DNA from 3 places in the Arthrobacter sp. NPDC057259 genome. Region 3 is predicted to be linked to each of the others. Evidence: predicted binding sites of a transcription regulator. Region 3 holds the regulator's gene; each other region holds the start of a gene.

Region 1 (5,842 bases), on a different contig from region 3:
CCGGTGAAGATCAGGGCGTCCCCCTCCTGCGCGGACGCGGCCCAGGGCCCGGCGAGCCCCTCATCCCCGTGGATCACGAAGTCGATGGCCAGCTCCTGCGCCGCCTCGTCCACCCAGCGGACCGTGTAGGTGCGGGTGTAGGGCCACTGCTCCCGGGGATGCGTCTCACGGACGGCCCACAGATCCAGCGGCTGGGGGTAGTCCACGCCGGGCTGCGGGAAAGCGATCTTCACGTAGCGGTCCACGTACGCGTTGTTGCGGTAGTCCGCGAAGCCGGGGCCGCCGGCGATGATCCGAACCATGTGCGGTGAAAGCTGCTCGCGCCGCAGCACCGTCAGGGTGGTCTGGGGCCGGGAGTTCCGGTTGGCGGAGGTGGCGGCGGGTACAGAAGTCATGCGGCTAAGCCTAGCCAACCAGGCCGCGCCAGGGGCGCGGGACCGCCGTCCCCGGACAGACGGGACAGAGGGGCGGCGCCGGGGTCCAGGGGAGCCTTAGGGCAGCGGGGGCAGTTCCCAGTCGACGGGTTCCGCGCCCTGGGCGGCCAGCAGCTCGTTGGCCCGGCTGAACGGACGGGATCCGAAGAAGCCCCGGGCGGCCGAGAGCGGGCTGGGGTGCGGGCTGCTGACGACGGCGGTCCCGCCGAGCAGCGGCCGGACGGACTCCGCGTCCTTGCCCCACAGGATGGTGACCAGCGGGACCGGCCCGCCCTGGGCGTCCGTGCGGTCCGCCACGGCGCGGATGGCGGCGGCCGTGACCTCTTCCCAGCCCTTGTTCCGGTGCGATCCCGCGGCGCCGGCGCGCACGCTGAGCGCCCGGTTCAGCAGGAGCACTCCCTGCCCCGTCCAGCGGCTCAGGTCGCCGTGAATCCGCGGCGGCAGGCCCAGGTCGGAGTGGAGCTCCTTGTAGATGTTGGCCAGGCTGCGGGGGAGGGGACGGGTGTGGCCCTCGACGGCGAAGGACAGCCCGATCGGGTGCCCGGGCGTGGGGTAGGGGTCCTGGCCCACGATCAGCACTTTGACGGCGGCGAGCGGCTGCTGGAAAGCCCGGAGCAGCCGGTCCGGAGCCGGCAGGACCTGGCGGCCGGCCGCAACCTCGTCGGCGACGAACTTCAGGGCCCGGCGCAGCTGCGGCTCCACGGGTTCCAGGGCGGCCACCCAGTCCGGGGCCACCAGCTCGCCCAGCGGCCGCTGGACCAGCGCGGCGAAACCGCCGTCGCCGTCGTCGGAGCCCTGGGGCACCCCGACGGTCGGGCCGGATACGGCATCCAGGGGAAACAGCGCTTCGGTCTGCGGGAATTCGCTCACCCCTTCATTCTGGCAGGCGCGAGCGGTGGCGTTTCGGGCCGGCGATCCGGGCAGACCTCCGGCGCGGCACGGCGCCGACCGAATGACAGGGCTGTTATTCGCCCGTAGCATTGGGGAGGAATCCACAACAGCGAGCAGGGAGTGAGCCGTGGCCGAAGCAGTGCCGGAGAACGCGACGGCGGACGAGGTTCCGGTCGACGCAGGCCACAGGGAAGCCGGACCGGACGAGTCCGGGCTGAGCAGCCGCGACAAGGAAATGCTGGCCCTCGAACGGCAGTGGTGGAAGTACGCCGGGGCCAAGGAACAGGCCGTCCGGGAGCTCTTCGACCTGTCCGCCACGCACTACTACCAGATCCTCAACGCCCTCATCGACACCGAGGCCGCGCTGGCCCATGACCCGATGCTGGTGAAGCGATTGCGTAGACTACGTACGTCACGACAACGGGCCCGCACGGCCCGGCGCCTGGGTTCGGACGCCTGAACCCGCCGGGTACGCCCCGGGCAGAACGCGGCGCCGGAGTCCCGGAATCTGCACCGGTTCCGGCCGCGGACCACTAGAAATCAGCAAGGACAGCGCTTCACCATGACCAGATACCCACGGGATGAATTCGACCGGGTCCCGGAGACCTCCACGCGCCAAGGGGTTCACCGCACCGTCGCGGCCGCCAGGTCCCGCGGACTGGCGCCCATCCTGTCGGTAGGAGCGTTCGCCCTGGCCGTCGGCCTGGTTGCCTTCCTGCTGCTGCCCCGGCTGGGCTTCGGTCCCGCCGGCGGAACGGCGATGGCCGCGGATAAGAGCAGCGCCACGGCCGCCGCGTCCGCCACCGCGCAGCCCACCGCAACCCCGACCGCGCAGCCGACAACGTCGCCCACCAGCGACCCGGGCAGCACGGTGGCTGCCGCCTCCTCCGGCACCACCCCGGCCCCGACGGCAACCGCGGCCGCCGTCGACAAGACGCAGCCGGTGGCGGTCTACAACGGCACGACGACGGCGGGCCTCGCCGGCCGCGTCGGCAGCACGGTCACCTCCGACGGGTGGGTCTTGGGCCCGCTCGGCAACTGGACCGGCCCGCGGCAGCAGACCTCCGTGGTCTACTACAACGGCGCCGCGCAGAAGGCCAATGCCCAGGAACTCGCCGCCCTGCTGGGAATCGCCACCCTGGTCGATTCGGCCGATTTCAAGATGCCCCTGGTCGTCGTCCTGGGCCCCGGCTACCGCTGACCCGGTTGCTGGCCGGGCCGGTTACGCCTGCATAACGTTCCGGCCGACCCCGTGACGCGCGGACCGGCGCGCCCGGGACCGGCGGGTACAGTGGCCGGAGTTCATGACCGCTCCGCGGCGCACAGCGAGGTGCGCCGCGGCCAAGCTAGCTGAAAGTGTGGAAACGATGGCTCTGGGCACCGTCAAGTGGTTCAACGCGGAGAAGGGCTACGGCTTCATCACCGTGGACGGCTCGGGCATCGACGTCTTCGTCCACTGGTCAGCCATCGCAGGCGAGGGCTACCGTGCGCTGGCCGAGGGCCAGCGGGTGGAACTTGAGGTCGGCGAAGGCGAAAAGGGCCCCCAGGCCGAGAGCGTCAGGCCCGCCTAGTGGCCCGTCCTGACTCAACGCCAACCGTCGCGGCTCAGACCACCGTTGGCCGACCCACTGCCAGCCGACCCACTGCCGGCCGTCGCACGGCCGGCGGCGCCGCCGTCGTCCTGTCCGCCCTTCTTGCCTCCGCCCTGGCCCTCACCGGGTGCTCCGGCGCCACCGGCAACGCCCGGACGGACGCCGCCGAAGCCAGCGGGGACGGAACCCTGCGGATCGGTGTGCTGCTGGACAACACCGGGGACCAGAGCTTCCTCAACGCCCCGCAACTGGCCGCGGTGAAACTCGCCGTCAAGGAGATCAACGCCGCCGGCGGCCACAAGGGCAAGCCCGTGGAACTGCTCCCCGAAACCATCAGTGCGGACACCGCCGCCCAGGCCAAGGCCCTCGTGGCGGCCAGGGCCGACGTCGTCATCGGCCCCACGGATTCCAGCCGCGCCGCCGCCGCGATCGACGTGCTCTCCAAAGCCAAAATCGCCATGATCTCCCCGGCGAACGCCGCACCGGGACTCAGCAGCTACCGGAGCGGAGGCTACTACTTCCGAACCGCCGCCGCCGACGTCGCCCAGGCCTCCATCCTGGTCAAGCTCGCTAAGGACGGCGGCGCCAAGACGCTCGCCGTCCTGCACGAGGCCGGAAGCTACGGCAAGGAGGTCTCCGTGGCGGTCTCCGCCGCGGCGAAGTCCGCTGGCCTCGGCACGCCCATCGACGCCGAATTCCCGGCCGGCCAGGCACAGCAGGCGGCGACCGCGGCCAAGGCCGCCGCGCCCGACGCCGTAGTCCTCATCGCCCGGCAGGGTGCGCAGGGCGCCATCGCCGAACTCAACAACGCCGGACTCGCGGGGAAAAAGCTGGTGCTCTCCGACGGCGCGGTGGGCCAGTACGGCCAGAGCCTGGGCTCCCACGCCCTGGACGGTGCCCGCGGAGTGCTCCCCGGCACGTTCCCCAGCGCGCAGTTCCAGGCGGGCCTGGTCGGCATCGATCCCGGGCTCAAGGACATGACCTTCGCCGCGGAGGCCTACGACGCCGTCAACCTCGCCGCCATCGCCGCCGCCGCGGCGCAGGACGACGCCGGTACCTCCATCGCCTCCCGGCTCATCGCCGTCTCCGGCGGGAACGCCGCGGGCGCGCAGGGCTCCGCCGGCGGAGAGGCCGCCGACTGCCACACGTACAAGGAGTGCCTCGACGCCCTCCACGCAGGCAAGCGCCCCAACTACGAGGGCCAGTCCGGGCCCGTGAACTTCGACAGCAACGGGGACGTGACCGCCGCGGCCTACATGGTTTACACCTACGGGCCGGACAACACGGCGAAGATGACCGGCAGCGAAACGGCCCGCAGCGGCGGGTCCTGATCGCCCTCGGCGAAGCGTCCCGCGGGGACAGGCCCCGGAGCGCGAAGCCTTCTTGCACTCTCCCCGGGGGAGTGCTAATTATGGAGTTAGCACTCCCGCTCATCGACTGCTAACGCCGGGCCCCGGTCCGGGTACAGCATCGGTGCCGCGGGAGCAAAGGAAACACCTGGCTGGGTGAGATCCCGGTTCGGCGGCATACAGAGGCTGCCGGGCAGGTATCGTCCGTCGCGGGCACCGACGCCAAGGTTCATTCTTTAACGACTGTCCCGAAAGGACTACTGCCGTTATGGCCAAGATCATTGCATTTGATGAAGAGGCACGCCGCGGTCTTGAGCGGGGTCTGAACATCCTCGCCGACGCCGTCAAGGTCACCCTCGGCCCGCGTGGACGCAACGTCGTCCTCGAGAAGAAGTGGGGCGCCCCCACGATCACCAACGATGGTGTTTCCATCGCCAAGGAGATCGAGCTGGACGACCCGTACGAGAAGATCGGCGCCGAGCTGGTCAAGGAAGTTGCCAAGAAGACGGACGACGTCGCCGGCGACGGTACCACCACCGCCACCGTGCTGGCCCAGGCCCTGGTCAAGGAAGGCCTGCGCAACGTCGCGGCCGGCGCTGACCCGCTGTCCCTCAAGCGCGGCATCGAGAAGGCTGTCGACGCCGTCACGGCCGAGCTCCTGGCCTCCGCCAAGGAAATCGAGACCAAGGAAGAGATCGCCGCCACCGCGTCCATCTCCGCCGGCGACAACGAGATCGGTGCCCTCATTGCCGAGGCCCTGGACAAGGTCGGCAAGGAAGGCGTCATCACGGTCGAGGAGTCCAACACCTTCGGCCTCGAGCTGGAGCTCACCGAAGGCATGCGCTTCGACAAGGGCTACATCTCCGCCTACTTCGTCACCGACGCCGAGCGCCAGGAAACGGTCCTCGAGGACCCGTACATCCTGATCGTCAACTCGAAGATCTCCAACGTCAAGGAACTGGTTGCTGTCCTCGAGAAGGTCATGCAGTCCAACAAGCCGCTGCTGATCATCGCCGAAGACATCGAGGGCGAGGCCCTGGCCACCCTGATCGTCAACAAGATCCGCGGCACCTTCAAGTCCGTCGCCGTCAAGGCTCCGGGCTTCGGCGACCGCCGCAAGGCCCAGCTGGCCGACATCGCCATCCTCACCGGTGGCCAGGTCATCTCCGAGGAAGTCGGCCTCAAGCTTGAGACCGCCGGCCTGGAGCTGCTCGGCAAGGCCCGCAAGGTTGTTGTCACCAAGGACGAGACCACCATCGTCGAAGGTGCCGGCGACGCCGACCAGATCGCCGGCCGCGTGTCCCAGATCCGCGCCGAGATCGAGAACTCCGACTCCGACTACGACCGCGAGAAGCTGCAGGAGCGCCTGGCCAAGCTGGCCGGCGGCGTTGCAGTTATCAAGGCCGGTGCCGCAACCGAGGTCGAGCTCAAGGAACGCAAGCACCGCATCGAGGACGCCGTCCGCAACGCGAAGGCTGCCGTTGAAGAGGGCATCGTCGCCGGCGGTGGCGTGGCCCTGATCCAGGCCGGCGCCAAGGCGTTCGCCAACCTGCAGCTCTCGGGCGACGAGGCTACC
Region 2 (5,842 bases), on a different contig from region 3:
TGAGGCCCACCTTGACGGCTTCCTCGACCACGTACTGGATGGCCGGCTTGTCGACGACGGGCAGCATCTCCTTCGGCATCGCCTTGGTGGCGGGAAGGAAGCGGGTGCCGAGGCCCGCAGCGGGGATGACGGCCTTGCGGACGGGGGCGTTAGGTGTCTTCACCCGACTAATCTAACCGAGGGGGCAAACATCAGGTAATTGCCCTCACGGTGCGGCCGCGGCGCGTTTGCCCGGCCGGCGAGGCGAAGGAGCCACTGCATGGAAGCGCACGACAGGGACACCAAGGAAGCGATCCGCACCCGGCACCGGCAGCGTCGGGCGGCGATGACACCGGCGTCGCGATCGGCGGCCGGAGCGGCCCTGGCCGTGCATGGCACTGCATGGGCGGCTTCGCTGACCGACGGCGGAACGGGCACCTTCGCGGCCTACCTGGGGGTCGGCTCGGAGCCGCCGACCCTCCCCCTGCTGGCGGCCCTGCACGACGCCGGGCACACGGTCCTGCTTCCAGTCTGCGAACCGGACCTGGAACTGAGCTGGGTGGTCTGGACGCCGCAGAGCGAGTTCGCGCGGAGCCGGTACGCGCCGCTTCAGGAGCCAATCGGGGAACGGCTCGGCACCGATGCCGTGGCGGGGGCAGCCGGAGTCTTCGTTCCCGCCACCGCGGTGGACCTCGACGGAAACCGGATCGGCCAGGGCGGCGGCTACTACGATAAGTTCCTCGCCGCCCTCCCGGCCCTCCCCGGGAACGACGGCAGCCACCCGGTGCCGACTGCCGGCGTCGTCTACGCCGATGAAGTGCTGCCCGCGGGCACCATCCCCGTCGAAGTCTTCGACCGGAAGGTCGGGGCCGCACTCACGCCCGACGGCCTTGTTCCCACAGGCGCCAGCCGCTGACGCCGCATATTCTTCCACCTGTTCGCGCGGTGATAGAATTAGCACTCAGGCCCTGTGACTGCTAATCCCCTGGCTCCCCGAGCCAGCCGCCCCCTCAAGGAGCGGACGGGAGGGACGCAGTACGGGACCTGCTCGTTTGTCCTAGAGGAGGAACCCAGTGCCCACGTACGCCTACGCTTGCAAGGACTGCAACCACGCCTTCGAGACCGTGCAGTCGTTCTCCGATGAATCGCTTACGACCTGCCCGGAGTGCCAGGGAACGTTGCGCAAGAAGTTCAACAGCGTCGGAGTCGTCTTCAAGGGCTCCGGCTTTTACCGGACCGATTCCCGCGATTCCAAGGGCAGCTCCGTGGCGCCCGCCGTACCGGCTGCCACCCCGGCCGCGGCTCCGACCGCCGCCGCCAACTAAGGCACCTGCAGCTTGTCCACATAGCCCGGACCGGGGCTAAGCCCGCCGCGTTCAGGCTCCTACCGTGAAGCCATGGCACCAGCAAGGCTTCACTTCTTTCGTCCCGGGTCTGCCCGCGGCCCATCCGTTGCGGGCCGGCCCTCGGGAGGACGCTTACTTACTTCGCGCCGGTCCGCCCCACGTCGCCTCCGTCGCTGGGTGGGGCGCAACCGCAGGCTGATCGCCGCCCTTCTGTTGTGCCTGGCCGCCGGGCTCGCAGTCCAGCAGCTTACTCCCGCTCCCCCGCCGACGGTCACGGCCTGGGCCGCGGCCGGGGACCTTCCGGCGGGGCGGCTCCTCGCCGCGGGGGATCTCACAGCCGTCCAAGTTCCGCCGGGGGTTTTACCTGACGCGGCCATTGACCCGTCGACGGCCGAGGGGCAGCAACTGGGCGTCGCGTTGAGCCGGGGGCAGTTGCTGAGCTCATCGTTCTTTGTCGGACCCGGCCTTTTGACCGGGAGCCCACCCGGTTCCTCCGCCGTACCGTTGCGCATGGCTGATCCCGCCTCGATCCAGCTGGTCTCCCCCGGTCAGCTGGTCAACATCGTGCTGACCGGCGGCAACGGGTTTGAGCAGGCGGCAACGTCGGAGATTCTGGCCGCGCGCGTCCCGGTGCTCTGGACCTCCGCCCGTGGCGGCAGGTCCGGGCAATGGCTCGACGCCGGCGATACGGACGGGCTGATGGTGGTTGCGGCCGACCCCGAGCAGTCCAGGAAGCTTGCCGGCGCGTCGACGCAGGGAAAGTTGTTTTTCGTCCTCGTTGGTCCCGGTGGGCCGTAGTCACGCTGCGGGCGTGCTGTTGCTCACCGTCCCGCGCCGGAGCTGCCCCGGCCCTGGTGTCAGCCCCAGTGCGGCGGCTTCTGTTCCTGCAGCCAGGCGTCGTGGTCATACCCGCCGGGCTCGTCGCCCCAGCGTCGGGGATCATCCTCCGCGGCCTTGGTGGGAAGGATCCCTGCCGGGGACGCGCTGTGTGCAGCGGCGCCTTCGGCCCGGGACGGCTCAGTCCGGTCCTCGTCCTGATCCGGGGAACCGGCACTCCGGCCCTCCCCGGCCCGGGCTGCCCTGTCGGTATCGATGGTGGCCGCCGTGGCGGGTTCCCCGTGGGCCTCGCCGGGATGGTTCCGGTTGTCGTTTGCGGCGCTCTGGTGACTGGTCACATCCGCCTCCTTAGTACTGCTCGTAAATTCCTGCTGGTGCGCCGCGGCGGCCCAGGCGGTGGGTGCCTGGCCGGTGGCCGCATACGCGTCCCGGGCGCTCTCGAGCCCGAAACTTTCCATGTCGTCCGAGAAGCCCGGAGCGGTCCCGATCCGGGAGGACGCCACCGGCTTCTCCAATCCAAGGTACCCGCCAATCCGGTCCGCGCACACGGAGGGATCGGTAAAGACCTCGATGGTCCACAGCGGCATGTAGCGCCAGCCCAGGCGTTCCAGCTGCTGCGGCCGGAGCCGGCTGCGTTCGCGGACGGTCATCCGCCGGTAACGCTCGGTTCCGTCGGATTCGATGGCCACCGGGCGCGGGATGTCGGCGTCGTCCTGTCCAATCGTGTGCAGTGGATCCGCAGCCGCCACCATGTCCAGGGCTCCGTCGTACTGGTGCCAGACGCGGGCGCCGCGGGCGCGGAGCCTGTCGCCGAGGTCCGTGACCAACGGGTCCGCACCGAGCGCCTGCTCGCTGGCGGCGGCGCGGGACGCGGGGCTGCCCAGGTCCGAGTTGCCGGCAATCTCCCGGTCGATGAGCTCGTAGAAGTCAACGGCCCCGTGGCTCAGCCGGGAGCTGTCCAGATCCTCGGGCCGGAAGCAGGTGAGCACGTGGAGGGAGCGCCGGGCACGGGTCATCGCGAGGGCGAACTTGGCGCGGCCGCCGTCGACGGACAGGGGGCCCAGGCTGTGCAGCGCGCGGCCGTGCGGCGTGCGGCCGTAACCGGGCGAGAAGATCACCCGGTCGCGGACCAGGCCCTGCGCCCGTTCGAGGTCGACCACGCGGAACGATTCGGTGCCCGCGGTGAAGAAGCCCGCCAGCAGCGGGTAGTTCGGCAGCTGCAGTCGGATGGCCTCGCCGATCCGGGCGGCGTGCCGCAGGCTGCCGGTGACCACGGCAAGGGACGTCCTCGGACGCAGCCTCGCGTGCTCGAAGACGAGTTCCACGACCCGGTTCACCTCCGCCAGGACGGACTCGACGCCGTCTTGGTCAGCGCTTGGGAGACCCGTTCCGTCCGGCAGGTATTCGACCGTGAGGGCGCGGTCCAGCCCGGTTGCGGACTGCCCCTCGGGCAGCCGCCGGAGTTCGCCGCCGTAGAAGTTCTTACTCAGCTGCCGAACCAGATCCTCGTCCACGGCTCGGTAGACGGTCCGGAGCCTGCGCACCGGCAGCACCGCCGCCAGGCTCTGGTAGGCGCTATCGACGCGGTGGTGGGAGCTCTCTCCCGCCGCGAGCCGCTCGACACCCACGGTAAAGGTTCGCGGGCTGGCGATCCTGTCATCGCCGAAGGCAATGACCTGGCGGGACCGCGCGACCGCGGGGAGGACTGCCTGCAGGGAGGTCGCCTCGGCGTCGAGGATCACCACCGCGTCGAAGTGCTGTTCGGCGGGCAGCAGGCTCGTCATCAGGTACGGGCTGATGGACCAGACGGGCACGAGCATGGGGATGAGTTCGGCAGACTGGGCGGTGAGCGCCGCCGGCGTGACCCGGCCGTCCTTGAGCAGGCTCCGCAGCAGTTCGGCCTGCCGCGGGTGCTCGGCCAGCGCCGCCCGCCAACGCTCCGCGAGCTTCCAGCGGAGCCGGGCCGCACCGCTGGCGATGTGGGCGTTGTCCGCGAGACGGTATTCCGCCTCCAGCTGGCGGAGGGCGTCGCCGTCGGACATGGCGAGGTAGTCGTCCCCGCTGATCATTGCCTCCAGCGCGGACTGCCACCAGGCGAGCTCGAGTTCGGCAGCGACGGAGTCCGCGGAGACCTCACGCTCGGCGAGGTCCGCCAGCAGCTCACCCAGGCCGTGCTCGCGCATGTTTTCAATCAGCAGCGTGCGTTCGGGCAGGGTCTCAAGGGTGCCGGTGTCCGCCACCAGGCGGGTCAGCCGGTCGAGCAGCTCCGGGTACGGCGTATTCTGCACGTCGCCGCCGTCGCGGGTATACCTGACGGCCTCGCCGAGGTCCTTGAGCTCGCCGTCCAGTTCCCGGTACAGCCCCGACAGCTCGCCCAACCCGGACGGCACCGCGGGGTGCCGCTGCGTGGTGGCGTACCCCGACCACGCCGCCCGCTGCTCCTGCACCAGGACCAGCGAACTGTGCAGGTCGGCAATGTGGACGCCGGGCCGGACGTACTCCTTCGCGACCCGCCGCAGCCGCGACCGCTGCATGGAGGGCATATCAATGCTGCGCTCCCGTCGCCACGACGAGGAAGCAGTGGCCGAGATCAGGTCGTGGACCGGACGGTCGAAGATGTCGGGGGTGAATTTGTCCAGGCTTCCCCGCACGGCGACCAGCAGGTCGATCTGGTCGCCCCACTCGGCAAAGGTGTCCCCCAGCCGGATTTCGGCGTGCTCGGCGACCTCGTTCATCCGGTCGCGGAGCCGCGGCAGCTTCTCCGCGACCGAACGCGCCACCTGCTGCGCTTCCTGCGTTTCCTTGCGGGTCAGCAAACGGGCGCCGTGCCACGGGCTCAGGGTCGAGGCCCGGCTGAAGCTGCCCAGTTCCGCGGCACGCCGCAGCCGCTCGGCCAGTTCCGCGCGGTCCCGGATGTTGTCCAGGACGCTGCGCTTGAGCCTGACGGTGGTCGCCGGGGCGGGATGGATCGCGGTCAGGGCCGCGAGCGACTGCATCGCCTCGTACGGGGAGCAGCCCCAGCGCTCCCGCACGTTGTGCAGGGAGGCCACGTGGTCCATCAGCGCGTGCCGGTGCTCGGTCAGGGTGGCGTGCAGGTTCTTCAGCTGCGGCTCGAGGGACTTCTCGTTGCGCACGATCGCGCGCACCAGCTGGCCCTTAAGCTGGAGCGGGGTAGTGCCCCCGGCCAGCTGCACCAGCATCGAGTCCAGGCCCAGGGCTTCGAGCTGCGCGGAGACCTCGCCCAGGCTGGCGCGGCGGTCCCCCACCACCAGCACGCTTTTGCCCTCGTCGACGAGGGTGCCGATGGTGTTGATCGCGGTCTGGGTTTGTCCGGTTCCCGGAGGGGCGCTGACCACCAGGGAGTCGCCGGCACGGACGGCATCCACCACATACTGCTGGTCGGCGTCCGCGTCGAGGAGCAGTAGCTCGTCGGCGGGGTTCCGCTCGTCCGTGCTGGCGAAGCGGCCGTCCTTGAGCTCGGGTACCTCCACGAAGTCGCCGGCCGCGACGCGGCCAAGGGCGGCAATGAGCTTGTTCTCCGGGTTGATCCACGGGTCGTCGAGGTTGCCGGAGAGATCGGCGAAGGTGGAGACGAGGAGGTTGTGCTCCACCTCGGCGCCGTGGATCGGCTGGATCAGTGTTGCGAGCCGGTCCAGGACGGGCAGCGGGTCGAAACGTGC
Region 3 (5,842 bases):
GCTACGGCTCGCTGGACTGGAAGGCCGACGGCGACCAGGTCGCCGACCTGGTCAAGGTCGACATCATGCTCCAGGGCGAGCAGGTGGACGCATTCAGCGCCATCACCCACCGGGACAAGGCCTACGCCTACGGTGTGATGATGACCGGCAAGTTGCGCGAACTGATCCCGCGGCAGCAGTTCGAGGTGCCCATCCAGGCCGCCATCGGGTCCCGCATCATCGCCCGCGAGAGCATCCGTGCCATCCGCAAGGACGTGCTCGCGAAGTGCTACGGCGGTGACATCACCCGAAAGCGCAAACTGCTCGAGAAGCAGAAGGAAGGCAAGAAGCGCATGAAGATGGTGGGCCGCGTCGAGGTACCGCAGGAGGCGTTCATCGCCGCCCTGACCACGGAAGAATCCAAGGACAAGGCCAAGAAGTAACCATGCCAAGCGCACTACCCCTCGGCGACCCCGCGCCGTCGGACGGGCTGCTGCCCGCCCAGGCGCTGGAGGGCGCCGGGGGCCGGGCCTTCGGGCTCTACGTTCACATCCCGTTCTGCGCGGTGCGCTGCGGCTACTGCGACTTCAACACCTACACCGCCACGGAACTCGGCGGCGGGGCGTCCCAGGATGCCTACGCCGACACCGCCGTCGCGGAGGTCGGATTCGCGGCCCGCGCCCTGGCCGATTCCGGGTTGCCGGAGCGTCCGCTCAGCACCGTCTTCTTCGGCGGCGGCACCCCCACCCTCCTCCCTGGGGAAGACCTGGCCCGCATCCTGCGCGCCGCCGTTGACACCTGGGGCCTTGCCCCCGGCGCCGAGGTGACCACCGAGGCGAACCCGGACTCGGTGACCCGCGAGTCCCTTCAGCTTCTGGCCGACGCCGGCTTCACCAGGGTGTCCTTCGGGATGCAGTCCGCCGTGCCGCACGTGCTCAAGGTCCTGGACCGGACCCACACGCCCAGCCGGGTGCCCCTGGTGGTGGAGTGGGCCCGCGAGGCCGGCCTGGCCGTCAGCCTCGACCTGATCTACGGCACACCCGGTGAGTCGCTGGAGGACTGGCGCCATTCACTGGAGACGGCCCTGTCCTACCGCCCGGACCACATCAGCGCCTACGCCCTGATCGTCGAGGAGGGCACCAAGCTCGCCGCCCAGATCCGCCGCGGCGAGGTCCCGGGAATCGACGACGACGACCACGCGGCCAAGTACGAACTGGCCGACGAGCTCATTTCCGCCGCCGGGCTGGGCTGGTACGAGGTCAGCAACTGGGCGGCGACACCGGAGCAGGCTTGCCGCCACAACCTCGCCTACTGGCGCGGCGACGACTGGTGGGGGATCGGTCCGGGGGCCCACTCGCACGTCGGCGGCGTCCGCTGGTGGAACGTCAAGCACCCCGTCGCCTACGCCGCCCGGCTGGACTCCGGCGCCTCCCCGGCGGCGGGCCGGGAAACCCTGGACTCGGAGACCCGCAATATCGAGCGCATCATGCTCGAGGCGCGGCTGGTCTCGGGCCTGGACATCCCCGGCCTGGGCGGGCTGGAGGAAACCGGCCGGCACGCCGTCGCGGGACTGATCGCCGACGGACTCGTGGAACCGGCACAGGCCTTCCGCGGCCGGCTGGTCCTCACGCTGAAGGGCCGCCTCCTGGCCGACGCCGTCGTCCGACGGCTGCTGCCGGACTGACACCGCCGGACCAGCGAGCCGCGCACACCAGACAAAAACGGGCACCCCGGGAGAAATCCCGGGGTGCCCGTTGACGTTGTGGGAACCGGCGCTACTTGATCCAGCGCAGGTTGAACTCGTAGCGGTGCGGCTGGCCGCGGTTGACGTGGATGCCGGCCGCCACGGAGAAGCAGGCCAGCGCGATCCAGATGACCGTGGCCAGGACCGCGAACAGGTTGCCCACCACGGGGACGAACACCAGCAAGTTGGCCACCACGGCCGCGATCGTCGGCGGCAGGGTGAAGTTCAGCGCTTCCTTGGACTCCTGGGCGGTGAAAGGTCCGCGATCCTTGAAGATCAGGTAGATCAGCAGCGACGGGATGCAGCCGAGGATGCCGCCGAAGTGCGACAGGGTGGCCCACTGACGGTCCTCGCTGGCGGTCAGGGGAAGCGCATTTGCGGGAACGCCATGGTACTGCGACTGGCCGTGACCGGCCTGGGGGTCCGTGTGTTCGCGTGCGTCTTCTGCCACGTTTCGTCCTTTGGATTGCGGTGGAGCGTTGGTACCTGTGCGGGCGCGGCCACCGTCACAACGCGGCGGCCACCGTATCAAGAATACTTGCTTGGGCGCCGACGCCCGCCACCTTGCCGGACGGGCCCTACTGTTCCGGGGCGGTGAGGAAGTCGATGACCTCCTCCACCCGGCCCAGAAGCGAAGGTTCCAGGTCGGCGTAGCTGCGGACGGCGCCGAGGAGTTTCTGCCAGCCCAACCCGATGTCCTCCTTGGTGCTGTGCGGCCAGCCGAAGGCGGTCAGGATGCCGGTCTTCCAGTCCACGCCGCGGGGGATCACGGGCCAGCGTTCGATGCCCAGCACGGACGGCCGGATAGCCTGCCAGACGTCGATGTAGGGGTGGCCGACGATCAGGACGTTGCCGCGGGCTCCGGGGGAAGCCATGACGGCCTCGGCGATCCGGGACTCCTTGGAGTCTGCCACCAGGTGGTCCACCAGGACGCCGAGGCGGCGGCCGGGACCCGGGCGGAAGTCCCTGACCGCGCCCGCGAGATCGTCGATGCCGTGCAGGGGCTCGACGACGATGCCCTCGACCCGGAGATCGTCGCCCCAGACCTTCTCGACCAGTTCGGCGTCGTGCTTGCCCTCAACCCAGATCCGGCTGGCCTTGGCCACCTGCGCCCGCTGGCCCTCCACGCGCACCGAGCCGGACGCCGTGCGCGTCCCGGCTGCCGCTCCTGCGGCCGCCCGGGGTGCCGGCGGCATCAGCCGGATGGGCCGGCCCTCCAGGAGGAAGCCGTAGCCGAGTCGGAAAGTCCGGGACTTCCCGCGCCGGTCCTCAAGGGCCACCACGTGCATGCCGCCGGACTTCTCCACCCGGGTGACGGCACCAACCCAGCCGGACTGCACGTCCTCGAGGACCATGCCGCGCTGCACCGGGACCTCGGGCAGCTGGGAAGGGGCGGGGGCGGTGAGGTCCTGCGGGCCCCAGTTCTGATAGGACATCGGTTACACACTGCTTTGCATCGGGGCGGAACTGCAACGGGGGACTGCGTCGGGCCGGGGTGGTGGCCGGCCGCGCCGGGCAGTCGCCCGGCTTGCCACGGTCACGCCCGGAGCGAATCCAATGCTAACAACGCGGCCGGACATATTAGACTGGTTAGCACTGAGGCATGCCGAGTGCTAACCCCCGGGTTCTTCCGGGCGGCGGGCGCCGGTTGACGGTTGAGGCTCGATTGGAGGTGCGGCGTGAGCGAACCACGCAAACTCGAAGTGCTGCGCGCCATCGTGGAGGACTACGTCCATTCCCGTGAACCCGTGGGCTCCAAGGCGCTGGTGGAACGCCACCACTTGGGCGTCTCCAGCGCAACGATCCGCAACGACATGGCCGCGCTGGAGGACGAGGGGCTGATCACCGCCCCGCACACCAGCGCCGGCCGGATCCCCACGGACAAGGGCTACCGGCTCTTCGTGGACCGCATCTCCGCGGTCAAGCCGCTGTCCCCGGCGGAGCGGCGGGCCATCCAGGCCCTGCTGGAGGGCTCCGAAGACCTCGACGACGTCCTGGACCGGACCGTGCGCCTGTTGGCGCAACTGACCAACCAGGTGGCCGTCGTGCAGTACCCGCTGCTCAGCCGGGCCCGGGTGCGGCACATCGAGTTCGTGCTGCTGGCACCGCGAAAGGTGCTGACCGTGCTCATCGCGGACACCGGTAAGGTCGAACAGCGCGTCATCGACGTCGGCCAGGACCTTGGCGACGAGACCCTCGCCGAACTGCGGGGCATCTTCCTCGGCCGGCTCGGCGGCACCCCGTTGAGCCTGCTCCCGCAGACCCTGCCCGACGTCGTCGACAGCACCGCCCCCGCCCGCCGCGGCGCCGCCCAGGCGCTGGCCCGCGGACTGGAGGCGCTGGCCGCCAGCAGCCGCGAGGAGCGGATGGTGATGGCCGGCACGGCCAACCTGGCCCGCTCCAACGTTGACTTCCCGCTGAGCATCGGTCCCGTCCTCGAGGCCCTTGAGGAGCAGGTGGTCATGCTCCGGCTGCTCTCGGACATGGCGGAGGACCCCCGCGGCGTGACCGTCAGCATCGGCCGGGAGAACCCCTACGACGGGCTTTCCGAGGCTTCCGTAGTGGCCACCGGGTACGGCCCCGACGCCACCGCCAAGGTGGGCATCCTCGGCCCCACCCGGATGGATTACCCCACCACCATGGCCGCCGTCCGCGCGGTGGCCCGCTACCTTTCACGGATCCTCGGGCCCTGACCGGCCGGATCCACCACCAGGCTTGTCGCCCAGCACCGGCAGTACAAAAAGGAAGAGATACACACTTTGAGCAGCCACTACGACGTTCTTGGAGTCTCCCGCGAAGCAACCGGCGAGGAAATCAAGAAGGCCTACCGCAAACTCGCGCGGACCCTGCACCCGGACGTCAACCCGGGCGAGGACGCGTCCGAGCGCTTCAAGGCGGTCACCCACGCCTACGAGGTGCTCTCCGACCCGCAGAAGCGCCGCGTCTACGACACCACCGGCAACGAGAACGGCACGGACAACGGCTTCGGCGGCGGCAGCTACGCCGGTCAGGGCTTCGCGTTCCAGGACATCTTCGAGACCTTCTTCGGCGGTGCCGCCGGTGCCGGCGGTCCGGCCTCCCGCGTCCGCCGCGGCCAGGACGCGCTGATCAGCGTCCGGATCGAGCTGCGCGACGCCGTCTTCGGCGTCAACAAGAAGCTCGAGGTGGACACCGCCGTCACCTGCCCCACCTGTGAGGGCTCCTGCTGCCGCGAGGGCAGCCACCCCGAACGCTGCGACATCTGCGGCGGCAGCGGCCAGGTCCAGCGCCCGGTCCGCTCCATCCTGGGCCAGGTCATGACCACCGCCCCCTGCGGCAGCTGCGAGGGCTTCGGCACCGTCATCAAGGACCCCTGCAACGAGTGCGCCGGCCAGGGCCGGATCCGCAGCCGCCGGTCGCTGACCGTCAAGGTCCCCGCCGGCGTCGCCACCGGCACCCGGATCCAGCTCTCCGGCCAGGGCGAGGCCGGCCCGGCGGGCGGCCCCTCCGGCGACCTGTACGTGGAGATCCGGGTCAACAACGACGCGACCTTCGTCCGCGAGGGCGACGACCTGCACGCCAGCCTCACCATTCCGATGACGGCCGCGGCCCTTGGCACCGAGCTGACCCTGGACACCTTCGACGGGCAGCAGGAAATCGACGTCAAGAGCGGCACCCAGTCCGGCGAGGTCATCACCCTGCGCGGCCTCGGCGTCACCCACCTGCGCGGCTACGGCCGCGGCGACCTCAAGGTGCACCTGCAGGTGGAGACCCCCGCCAAGCTCGACGCCGCCCAGGAGGATCTCATGCGCCAGCTGGCCAAGCTCCGCGGCGAGCAGTTCACCGAGGGCAAGCTGGCCGCCAGCGGCGGGGTCTTCGCCAAGCTGCGGGACCGCCTCGGTAACCTGTAGCGGTGAGCAACCCGGTCTTCTTCACCCCCGCCGGAACCCTGGACCACCAGGCCCCGGGTTCCATCTTCGTGCTGGACGGCGCCGAGGCGCGGCATGCCGTCACGGTCAAACGCCTCACGGCGGGGGAGCAGGTGGACATCGCCGACGGCGCCGGCCGCCGGATCACCGGCACGGTCACCGCCGCCGGGCCCCAGGAGCTGACGCTAGAGTGCAGTGCCGTCAACGATGA

Evidence for each region. Region 3 encodes HrcA, which represses chaperone genes, less so after heat shock. Its sites were predicted from a motif close to TTNGCACTCGNNNNNNNCGAGTGCNAA; they were not measured.
Region 1: the regulator HrcA is predicted to act here: its motif matches at 4,335-4,361, upstream of groL (chaperonin GroEL).
Region 2: the regulator HrcA is predicted to act here: its motif matches at 934-960, upstream of ACFUCU_RS08320 (FmdB family zinc ribbon protein).

What each region holds. Positions count from the first base shown of each region.
Region 1 is NZ_JBHUYA010000008.1:71,205-77,046, forward strand. It holds gene ACFUCU_RS13610 (siderophore-interacting protein) at 1-395, opposite strand, end outside; gene ACFUCU_RS13615 (uracil-DNA glycosylase) at 492-1,238, opposite strand; gene ACFUCU_RS13620 (DUF3263 domain-containing protein) at 1,540-1,785, shown strand; gene ACFUCU_RS13625 (LytR C-terminal domain-containing protein) at 1,888-2,526, shown strand; gene ACFUCU_RS13630 (cold-shock protein) at 2,693-2,896, shown strand; gene ACFUCU_RS13635 (ABC transporter substrate-binding protein) at 3,007-4,248, shown strand; gene groL (chaperonin GroEL) at 4,535-5,842, shown strand, end outside.
Region 2 is NZ_JBHUYA010000004.1:115,133-120,974, reverse strand. It holds gene galU (UTP--glucose-1-phosphate uridylyltransferase GalU) at 1-163, opposite strand, end outside; gene ACFUCU_RS08325 (5-formyltetrahydrofolate cyclo-ligase) at 260-895, shown strand; gene ACFUCU_RS08320 (FmdB family zinc ribbon protein) at 1,053-1,304, shown strand; gene ACFUCU_RS08315 (RcpC/CpaB family pilus assembly protein) at 1,377-2,123, shown strand; gene ACFUCU_RS08310 (DUF4011 domain-containing protein) at 2,183-5,842, opposite strand, start outside.
Region 3 is NZ_JBHUYA010000001.1:502,929-508,770, forward strand. It holds gene lepA (translation elongation factor 4) at 1-422, shown strand, start outside; gene hemW (radical SAM family heme chaperone HemW) at 425-1,663, shown strand; gene ACFUCU_RS02415 (DUF4870 domain-containing protein) at 1,755-2,174, opposite strand; gene ACFUCU_RS02420 (DUF3097 domain-containing protein) at 2,302-3,159, opposite strand; gene hrcA (heat-inducible transcriptional repressor HrcA) at 3,403-4,416, shown strand; gene dnaJ (molecular chaperone DnaJ) at 4,483-5,613, shown strand; gene ACFUCU_RS02435 (16S rRNA (uracil(1498)-N(3))-methyltransferase) at 5,616-5,842, shown strand, end outside.